DNA from 2 places in the Burkholderia mycopellens genome. Region 2 is predicted to be linked to the other one. Evidence: riboswitches for the same ligand, from Rfam matches in the RefSeq annotation. Region 2 holds a riboswitch; the other holds the start of a gene.

Region 1 (4,962 bases), on a different replicon from region 2:
GCACCGGCGCCGTGCGTATCGGGCTGGAAGCGGCTCGGGCGGCTGCGTCTGACGGTGCGCGAAGGGCTTGCGGGCAGCCACGCACGGGCTCGGCATCATCATTTCAACAATGCTTGAAATATTGAAATGATGGCGCTATCCTTCGCGCCATGGACTCCAATCTCGTCGTGCGCGCGTTGGGCGCGCTTGCTCATGAAGCGCGCCTCGCGATCTTTCGCGCGCTGGTCGTGGCCGGCCCCGAAGGGCTGCCGGCCGGCGCGATCGCCCAGCAGATCGGGCTGTCACCATCGAGTCTGTCGTTTCATCTGAAGGATTTGTCGCACGCAGATCTCGTCACGGCGCGCCAGGACGGCCGGTTCATCTATTACGCGGCGAATTTCGAATCGATGCGCAGGCTCATCGGGTTCCTGACCGAGAACTGCTGCGCCGGCGCTGCCTGTGACGTACCGGCTGCGCCCGACTGTTGCGGAGGCGGCGCGTGAGCGGCTCGAACTTTGCACGGCCGCAAGCCGCGGCGGCCGCGCCCGCCATCGGATGCTTCGAGCGCTGCCTGAGCGTCTGGGTGGCGCTGTGTATCGTGCTCGGCATCGCGCTGGGCCAGGCGCTGCCCGCGCTCTTTCAGCACATCGGCCGCATGGAATACGCACAGGTCAACTTGCCCGTCGGGCTGTTGATCTGGGTGATGATCGTGCCGATGCTGGTCAAGGTCGACTTCGGTGCATTGCATGAGGTTCGGCAGCACGTGCGGGGGATCGGCGTCACGCTCGTCGTGAACTGGCTCGTCAAGCCGTTCTCGATGGCGTTGCTCGGCTGGCTGTTCATCCGGCAACTGTTCGCGCCGATGCTGCCGGCCGACCAGATCGACAGCTATATCGCCGGCCTGATCCTGCTGGCCGCCGCGCCGTGCACGGCGATGGTGTTCGTGTGGAGCCGGCTGACGGGCGGCGATCCGCTGTTCACGCTGTCGCAGGTCGCGCTGAACGACAGCATCATGGTGATCGCTTTCGCGCCGCTGGTCGGCCTGTTGCTGGGGATGTCCGCCATCACGGTGCCGTGGGCGACGCTGCTCACGTCGGTCGTGCTCTACATCGTCATCCCGGTGATCGTCGCGCAAGGGTGGCGCAGGCTGTTGCTCGCGAAGGGGCCGGCGGCGTTCGACCGCGCAATGGCGAAGGTCGGCCCGTGGTCCGTTGCCGCGCTGCTGGCCACGCTGGTGCTGCTGTTCGCGTTCCAGGGCGAGGCGATCCTGAAGCAGCCGCTGGTGATCGCGCTGCTCGCGGTGCCGATCCTGATCCAGGTGTTCTTCAACGCAGCGCTCGCCTACGGGCTCAATCGCCTCGTCGGCGAGCAGCACAGCATCGCGTGCCCGTCGGCGTTGATCGGTGCGTCCAATTTCTTCGAGCTGGCCGTGGCGGCCGCCATCAGCCTGTTCGGTTTCCACTCCGGCGCAGCGCTCGCGACCGTCGTCGGCGTGCTCATCGAAGTGCCGGTCATGCTGCTCGTCGTGCGCGTCGTCAACCGCTCGAAGGGCTGGTACGAGCGCGCGTGAAATCATTCAGGAATCCGGAAATGACCGACATCACGATCTATCACAACCCCGAATGCGGCACGTCGCGCAACACGCTGGCGATGATCCGCAACACCGGCGTCGAGCCCCGCGTCGTGCTTTATCTCGACACGCCGCCGGGTCACGAGGAACTGCGCGCGCTGATCGCGGCGATGGGCATTCCCGTGCGCGACGTGCTGCGGCGCAAGGGGACGCCTTATGACGCACTCGATCTCGACAATCCGAAATGGCGTGACGAGGATCTGATCGGCTTCATGGTCGCTCACCCGCTGCTGATCAATCGCCCGATCGTCGTGACGCCGCTCGGCACGCGGCTGTGCCGCCCGTCGGAGCGGGTGCTCGAGATCCTGCCCGATCCGCAGCAAGGGCCGTTTGCGAAGGAGGACGGCGAAATCGTGATCGATGCGGCGGGCAAGCGTGTCTGACTGCCTGAACGACCTGCCGCAACTCGATGCCACGCTCTTTCGTGTGCCGGACGCGAGCCGGCTGCAACCCGTGCAGCCTTCGACGCATCCGCCTCGGATCGTGCTGCTGTACGGGTCGTTGCGCACGCGCTCGTTCAGCCGGCTGCTGGTCGAGGAAGCGGCGCGGTTGCTGACGGCGATGGGCGCCGAAGCCAGGATCTTCAATCCGTCCGGATTGCCGATGCCCGACGATGCGCCCGACGACCACCCGAAAGTGGCGGCGCTGCGCGAACTCGTGCAATGGTCGGAGGGCATGGTGTGGTGCTCCCCCGAGCGTCACGGCGCGATGACCGGCGTGATGAAATCGCAGATCGACTGGATTCCGCTGTCGGTCGGCGCGGTGCGGCCGACGCAGGGCAAGACGCTGGCGGTCATGCAGGTCAGCGGCGGATCGCAGTCGTTCAACGCGGTCAACCAGATGCGCGTGCTCGGGCGCTGGATGCGCATGCTGACCATTCCGAACCAGTCGTCCGTCGCGAAGGCGTTCATGGAATTCGGCGACGACGGCCGGATGAAACCCTCCGCGTATTTCGATCGGGTCGTCGACGTCATGGAGGAACTGGTCAAATTCACGCTGCTGACGCGCGACGTCGGCGCGTACCTGACGGACCGGTACAGCGAGCGCAAGGAAAGCGCCGAGCAACTGTCGCAGCGTGTGAACCAGACGCGCATCTGAAGCGCGCGCCGGCGGGCGGCGCAGTGGTGCTCCGTTCGCGCGGGGCAGCGGGATCGCGCGCGGCGGGCCCGTTGAGCAGGATCAGCGCGCCAGCGTCAGGAACAGGTAGCCCGCATAACCCGCGCCGTTCGCCAGCAACGCCCAGATCGCGAGGCCGCGCGTGCGCGCATTGAAGCGCAGCCACGCCGCCGCCGCGAGCGTGATGATTACGCCGGTCAGCACTTCGGGGCGCGGCTCCCACGGCGTCAGCATGATGCCGATCGCCGGCAGCAGCGTGCCCTGGAACACCATCGCGCCGGTGATGTTGCCGAACGCGAGCGTGTCCTTCCCGCGGCGAATCCACAGCACGCTGTTGACCTTCTCCGGCAGTTCCGTCGCGATCGGCACGATGATCAGCGACAGCAGCAGCGCCGAGATGCCGAGCGCGTGCGACACGCCTTCCACGCCGTGAATGAAGCCCTTCGCGCCGCCAACCAGCAGCGCGACGCCGATGAGCAATTGCAGCGCGATCGTCGCGAGGTTGGTCGGCACACCGAGGCGTGACAGGAACATCGTGTGCGGCGCCTCGGTGCCATGCCCGGCATCCACGAGCTGATTCGATGCGCGGAACGTCATCACCACATACATCACGTAGATGCCGACCAGCATCACGGCGAGCAGCGCACGCACGGCCCCGTTGTGATGCGGGACGAACATCGCGGCGGTGGCCAGCGAGAACGCGGCGAGAAAGTAGTTCATGTCGCGCACGAATCCCGTGCGTTCGGGCGCGATCGTGCCGCGCAGCCCTCGCGAGCGGATCACGGCGAGCGTCATCAGGAAGGTCGTGAGCGTCGCGAGCATCAGCGGCGCGCCGAGAATCGCGCCGACGCCGATCTCCTCGTTCACGGCCTGGTTCGCGGTGCCGCCGGCGAGCGCGAGCAGCGGCACCATCGTTTCGGGCAGCGCGGTGCCGACGGCCGCGAACAGCGAACCGGTGACGCCTTCGGAAATCTTCAGGCGTTCGCCGAGATGTTCGAGCGCATTGGTGAAGACTTCGGCGGCGATGAGAATGACGATCAGCATGAACGCCAGCTCGACGAACATGAAAGTCATGCGGCACCTCCGCAGGCAAGGGTGCGGACGGCGGCGAAACGCGGGGGGAAGACGGTGGGGAACATGGGGACTCCGTGGTCGGACGCTGACGAACCATGGCGCATCCACCGACGTCCGACCAGGAACGACGCGATGCGCCCATGGTCTCGCCAAGCCGATCAGGCTGAACGCGCCACGGCCGCAGGCCGAGTGTGTTGACGCGTTCGCTTTCCGGGGACGGAAAGCAGGCTACTCCCCAAAGACGAACGGCAGTCTAGCCGAGCGAATGGCTTTCGGCAAGCCTTCATCTCGCAAAAATATACCCCTCTCCCCTATAGGGGCAGCCTTCTGGATATATACTCCCCCTCCCTATCCAGGAGTCCGTCGGCGATGAGCCATACCGTTCGTGAAAAACAGAAGCTGCTGAACCGAGTGCGCCGTATCAAGGGCCAGGTCGAGGCGATCGAGCGCGCGCTCGGGGAAGAGCGCGGCTGCAACGAGGTGCTGCAATTGATCACGAGTTGTCGCGGCGCGATGAACGGGCTGCTGGCCGTCGTGCTGGAGGACCACATTCGCGAACACATGGTCGATGCCCATGGGCCGGATGAGCACGAAGGCAGCGCGACCGAGCAGCTGATCGACGTGGTGCACAGCTATTTCAAGTAATCGGGGGGACATGAACAATTTCACGAATGACGCGTTCGGCGCGGGGCATGACCATATCTTCCTCGGCGCCGCGCACGAGCAGAACGAGCGGCGGACATGGATGGTGATCGGGCTGTGCGCGGCTATGATGGTGGCCGAGATAGTCGGCGGTACGCTGTTCGGGTCGCTGGCGCTCGTCGCCGACGGGCTGCACATGTCGACGCACGCGGGCGCGATGCTGATCGCCGCACTGGCCTATACCTATGCGCGCAGGCATGCCGACGATCCGCGTTTCGTGTTCGGCACCGGCAAGCTGGGCGACCTGGCCGGGTTCACGAGCGCGATCGTGCTCGCGATGATCGCGATCCTGATCGGCTACGAGGCGATTGCGCGTTTGCTGGCGCCGGTGCCGATCCATTTTGGCGAGGCGATTCCGATCGCGGTGCTCGGTCTCGCGGTCAACCTGGCGAGCGTGTGGCTGCTGAGCGGTGGGCATCACGGGCACGATCATGGCCACCATCACGGGCATGGACACGGCC
Region 2 (4,962 bases):
CCGGCCTTGCGCCGGGGCGATCGCGTGCATGCCCGGGCGGCGGCGGCGCCGTTCGTCGTCGCACGCGCGTGCCTGCCGTTGCGATTTGCCGTTGCGCTCGCTACCGCATCGGTCGCGAGCACAACGGCTGCGAGGCCCGCCGGCAACCACTCGCTGGCGGCTTCGGCCGCCACGTTCGCCCGCGCTTGCGCATCCGGTCGTGCCGCACGCAGCGTGCCACGCCCGCTCGCCATGCGCCGCGTTGCCCTCGTGCGACGTCGCTCGTTTTCTTCTGTTCGCCTTACCTTGATGCAGGACCATTCGTCATGACGCAAACCGCTTTTCGTTCCCAGCTGCTGACCTTCAACGGCGACCCGGCGCAATCGAGCCAGGCCGCGAACTACGAGACCGACGGCCTCCTGGTCGTCGACGACGGCAAGGTCGTCGCGGCCGGCCCGTACGCGCAGCTCGCGGCGACGCTCGCGCGCGACGCGATCGTCCATGACCTGCGCGACAAGCTGATCGTGCCCGGCTTCATCGACACGCACATCCACTATCCGCAGACGGACATGATCGCGTCGCCGGCGCCGGGCCTGCTGCCGTGGCTGGACAAGTACACGTTCCCGACCGAGCGCCAGTTCGGCGATCCCGAGCATGCGCGCGAAGTCGCCGACTTCTTCATCGACGAACTGCTCGCCTGCGGCACGACGAGCGCGCTCGTCTACTGCACGGTGCACAAGCAGTCGGCCGATGCACTGTTCGCGGCCAGCGACGCGCGCGACCTGCGGATGATCGCGGGCAAGGTGCTGATGGACCGCAACTGCCCCGAATTCCTGCGCGATACCGCGCAATCGGGTTATGACGATAGCGCCGAGCTGATCGGCCGCTGGCACGGCAAGGGTCGACAGATGTACGCGCTCACGCCGCGCTTCGCGCCGACGTCGACCGAGGCGCAGCTCGAGGCGTGCAGCGAACTCGCGCGCCGCCATCCGGACGTGTTCGTGCAGAGCCATGTCGCGGAGAACGTCGACGAGGTGAAATGGGTGGCCGAGCTGTTTCCCGGCCATCGCAGCTATCTCGACATCTACGACCGCTACGGGCTGCTGCGCCCGCGCGCGGTGTACGGCCACTGCATCCACCTCGACGACGAGGACCGCCGCCGGATGGCCGAGACGCGCACCGTCGTCGCACACTGTCCGACGTCGAATTTCTTCCTCGGCAGCGGGCTGTTCGATTTCGACAAGGCCGGTGAATACGACGTGCCCGTCACGCTCGCGACCGACGTCGGCGGCGGCACGTCGTTCTCGATGCTGCAGACGATGAACGAAGCGCACAAGGTCGCGCGGCTGTCGGGCCACCACCTGAGCGCGACGCGGATGTTCTGGCTCGCGACGGCCGGCGCCGCGCAGGCGCTCGACCTCACCGAGACGGTAGGCACGCTCGCACCGCGCACCGAAGCCGACTTCGTCGTGCTCGATCCGCGGGCCACGCCGCTGCTCGCGCGCCGCACGAAGCGTGCGGATTCGCTCGAGGAGCTGCTGTTCGCATTCGCGCTGCTCGGTGACGACCGCGCGGTATACCGCACCTATGCGGCCGGCAACCTCGTCCACGAGCGCGGCGCGGCACGCCGCCCCGCCGCGTAACGACCTGCCGGGGTTCGCCCCGGCACGCGCGGGCATCCGCCACCGCGCCCGCCGGGCCTGCCGTACCGCTGGGGATCGCCGTACGCCGATCCCGCCCCGACCCCGGGCGCAGCGCCCGCCAACCGCTTTCCCGCGCGCAACGCGCCATGCTAGAATTCGCCCCTCATTGGGGAGTAGCCGCTCCGCTCGATGTCCCGCGCCCCCGGCGCGCATCGTGACGGAGGCGTCCGTCAACAGACTTGGCCGTACGGCCATGGCGGGCGCAGCCACCTAGGCCTGGCGAGACCGATGGTTCACAGTGCGCCGCATCAGGGCCCGGCGCGCCGTGGATCGTCGCTCGCACGCACAACATCGGCCCGTGGAACCCCATACGTGTCCCAAGCCTTCCTGATCTCCACCGGCGCCGTCGCGCTCGCTGAAATCGGCGACAAGACCCAACTGCTTTCCCTCGTGCTGGCCGCGCGCTATCGCAAGCCGATACCCATCATTCTTGGCGTGCTCGTCGCGACGCTCGTGAACCACGGTTTCGCCGGCGCGCTCGGCGAATGGCTCGGCGTGCTCGTCACGCCGTCGATCATGCGCTGGGCGCTCGCGTTCTCGTTCATCGCGATGGGGTTGTGGATCCTCGTGCCGGACAAGCTCGATGCCGACGAAGCCAATGCCAACCGTTCGCGGCTCGGCGTGTTCGGTGCGACCCTCGTCGCATTCTTCCTCGCGGAAATGGGCGACAAGACGCAGATCGCGACCGTCGCGCTGGCCGCGCGCTTCCAGGACTACATCGGTGTCGTGGCCGGCACGACGTTCGGGATGATGCTCGCGAACGTGCCCGCGATCCTGCTGGGCGACCGCTTCGCGCACCGTCTGCCGACGAAGCTCGTCCACGGGATCGCGGCCGTGCTGTTCGTCGTGCTCGGCGCGCTGGCGCTGCTGGGCATCGGGGCCTGACGGGGAGGAAGATGGCAGGCGCGGCCGGTCGGCCGCGCCGAGACTGAAGCCGCGTTACTTCGCGGCGGCTGCGCCCGAGGCAGGCGCCACCGGCACCGCGCGCTCGTTGGCGGCCGGCGCCGCCGGGCCGCCGCGCTTGTCGACCGGCAGCCGGACCGAACGGACCGCGCCGTTCGACAGCGGGAAATCGGCGAGCGCGCTGCGCGCGAGGAACGGCATCGCGTACAGCAGCGTGCCGTTGTCGCCGGTCGTACGCGCGGACACGTTATACACCTCCTTGCCCGTCGCGCGCTCGGTGATGCGAATCCCGAGCGTGTAGTCGAACACCTGGTACGTCTGCGCGACGTAGCCGGCCGGCATCGGCCCCCAGGGCCCCCACGGGCCCCACGGCCCGCGCCGCCAGTACGGCCCGGGCGCAAACCACGGATCGTAATAGACCGGCTGCGGCACCGTCACGAGATCGCTGCCGACCGCATAGGTCAGCCCGACGAGGTACCGCGCCTGCGCCTGCGGCACCTGCCGGAACGCATACGTGGACAGTTCGTTCGCGACGATCGGCTCGTAGGTCGACTGCTCGATGCTGTTCTTCTGCGCATCGGTGCGCGTGAATGCATAGGTGCGTGTCGCGTCGCTGCCGCTCCAGTCGGAGAAGGCCGTGACCTGGGTCGTCACGTAGCTGGTACAGCCGGTCAGCAGCGCCACGCACAGCACCGCCGCCCAGCCCGCACCGCGTTGAATCCATTGGCGTTTCATGTTGATCCTCTTCGATCCGTCACCCGTTCGTCGCACCGCGCGAACCGTAACGGGATGCCGATAATACGCGGACTCCCGGAACCGGTAAAAAGTTCGCCCGGCACGCGGCCGCCAGCCTTTGTACAATGGCCCGGTTCGCCCGGCCCGTGCCACGGGCCCGTCCCCCACACCACCGATCTCGACGACCATGTCCGACAACGCCTCTTCCACCGTGATCCGCCGCGCCGACTACACGCCGCCGGCCTTCCTCATCGATTCCGTCGCACTCGAATTCGATCTCGCGCCGGCCCGTACGATCGTCAGGAATACGATGCGCGTGCGCCGCAATCCGGACGCCGCACCCACGCCGCACCTGGAGCTGATGGGCGAAGCGCTTGAATTCCTCGGCGCACACGTGGACGGCGCGCCGCATGGCGCCGTGCGCGCGCACGAACACGGGCTGACCGTCGAGAACGTCCCCGAATCTTTCGAGCTGACGCTCGAAAGCGCATGCGCGCCCGACCAGAATACGACGCTGTCCGGCCTCTATGTATCGAGCGGCAACTTCTTCACGCAGTGCGAAGCCGAGGGTTTCCGCCGCATCACCTACTTCCTCGACCGCCCGGACGTGATGGCGTCGTACACGGTCACGCTGCGCGCCGACAAGGCCGCGTACCCGGTGCTGCTGTCGAACGGCAACCTCGTCGATTCGGGCGACCTGCCCGACGGCCGACACTTCGCGAAGTGGGAAGACCCGTTCCGCAAGCCGAGCTACCTGTTCGCGCTGGTCGCGGGCAAGCTCGTCGCGATCGAGGAGAAAATCACGACCGGCTCGGGCAAGGAAAAGCTGCTGCAGGTGTGGGTCGAACCGGCCGACCTCGACAAGACACGTCATGCGATGGACTCGCTGATCCACTCGATCCGCTGGGACGAGAAGCGCTTCGGCCTCGAGCTCGATCTCGACCGCTTCATGATCGTCGCGGTCGGCGATTTCAACATGGGCGCGATGGAGAACAAGGGGCTCAACATCTTCAACACGAAGTACGTGCTGGCGAACCCCGAGACCGCGACCGACACCGACTTCGCGAACATCGAATCGGTGGTCGGCCACGAGTACTTCCACAACTGGACCGGCAACCGCGTGACCTGCCGCGACTGGTTCCAGCTGAGCCTGAAGGAAGGCCTGACGGTGTTCCGCGACCAGGAATTCTCGGCCGACATGGCCGCGGGCGACGACATCGAATCGGCGGCCCGCGCGGTCAAGCGCATCGAGGACGTGCGCGTGCTGCGCCAGTTGCAGTTCGCCGAGGATGCGGGCCCGATGGCCCACCCGGTGCGCCCGGAGAGCTTCGTCGAGATCAACAACTTCTACACGATGACCGTCTACGAGAAAGGCTCGGAAGTCGTGCGGATGTACCAGACGCTGTTCGGCCGCGACGGCTTCCGCAAGGGGATGGACCTGTACTTCAAGCGCCACGACGGCCATGCAGTGACCTGCGACGACTTCCGTCACGCGATGGCCGACGCGAACGGGCGCGATCTCGCGCAGTTCGAGCGCTGGTACAGCCAAGCCGGCACGCCGCGCGTGTCGGTGCGCACCGCGTACGACGCGGCCGCGCGCCGCTATACGGTCACGCTCGCGCAGGGTTACGGCGACGCTTCG

The links. Region 2 has a riboswitch for manganese ahead of ACPTTC_RS05295 (TMEM165/GDT1 family protein). Riboswitches for the same ligand answer to the same signal wherever they lie in the genome.
Region 1: another riboswitch for manganese. It lies ahead of ACPTTC_RS31545 (sodium:calcium antiporter); the one in region 2 lies ahead of ACPTTC_RS05295 (TMEM165/GDT1 family protein).

What each region holds. Positions count from the first base shown of each region.
Region 1 covers NZ_OZ183803.1:2,973,591-2,978,552, reverse strand. The annotation lists gene ACPTTC_RS31565 (ArsR/SmtB family transcription factor) at 150-482, shown strand; gene arsB (ACR3 family arsenite efflux transporter) at 479-1,549, shown strand; gene arsC (arsenate reductase (glutaredoxin)) at 1,570-1,992, shown strand; gene arsH (arsenical resistance protein ArsH) at 1,970-2,707, shown strand; gene ACPTTC_RS31545 (sodium:calcium antiporter) at 2,789-3,799, opposite strand; yybP-ykoY riboswitch at 3,874-4,048, opposite strand; gene ACPTTC_RS31540 (metal/formaldehyde-sensitive transcriptional repressor) at 4,169-4,444, shown strand; gene dmeF (CDF family Co(II)/Ni(II) efflux transporter DmeF) at 4,455-4,962, shown strand, end outside.
Region 2 covers NZ_OZ183802.1:1,126,135-1,131,096, reverse strand. The annotation lists gene ACPTTC_RS05305 (hypothetical protein) at 1-309, shown strand, start outside; gene guaD (guanine deaminase) at 306-1,622, shown strand; yybP-ykoY riboswitch at 1,779-1,916, shown strand; gene ACPTTC_RS05295 (TMEM165/GDT1 family protein) at 1,995-2,567, shown strand; gene ACPTTC_RS05290 (DUF4136 domain-containing protein) at 2,622-3,320, opposite strand; gene pepN (aminopeptidase N) at 3,508-4,962, shown strand, end outside.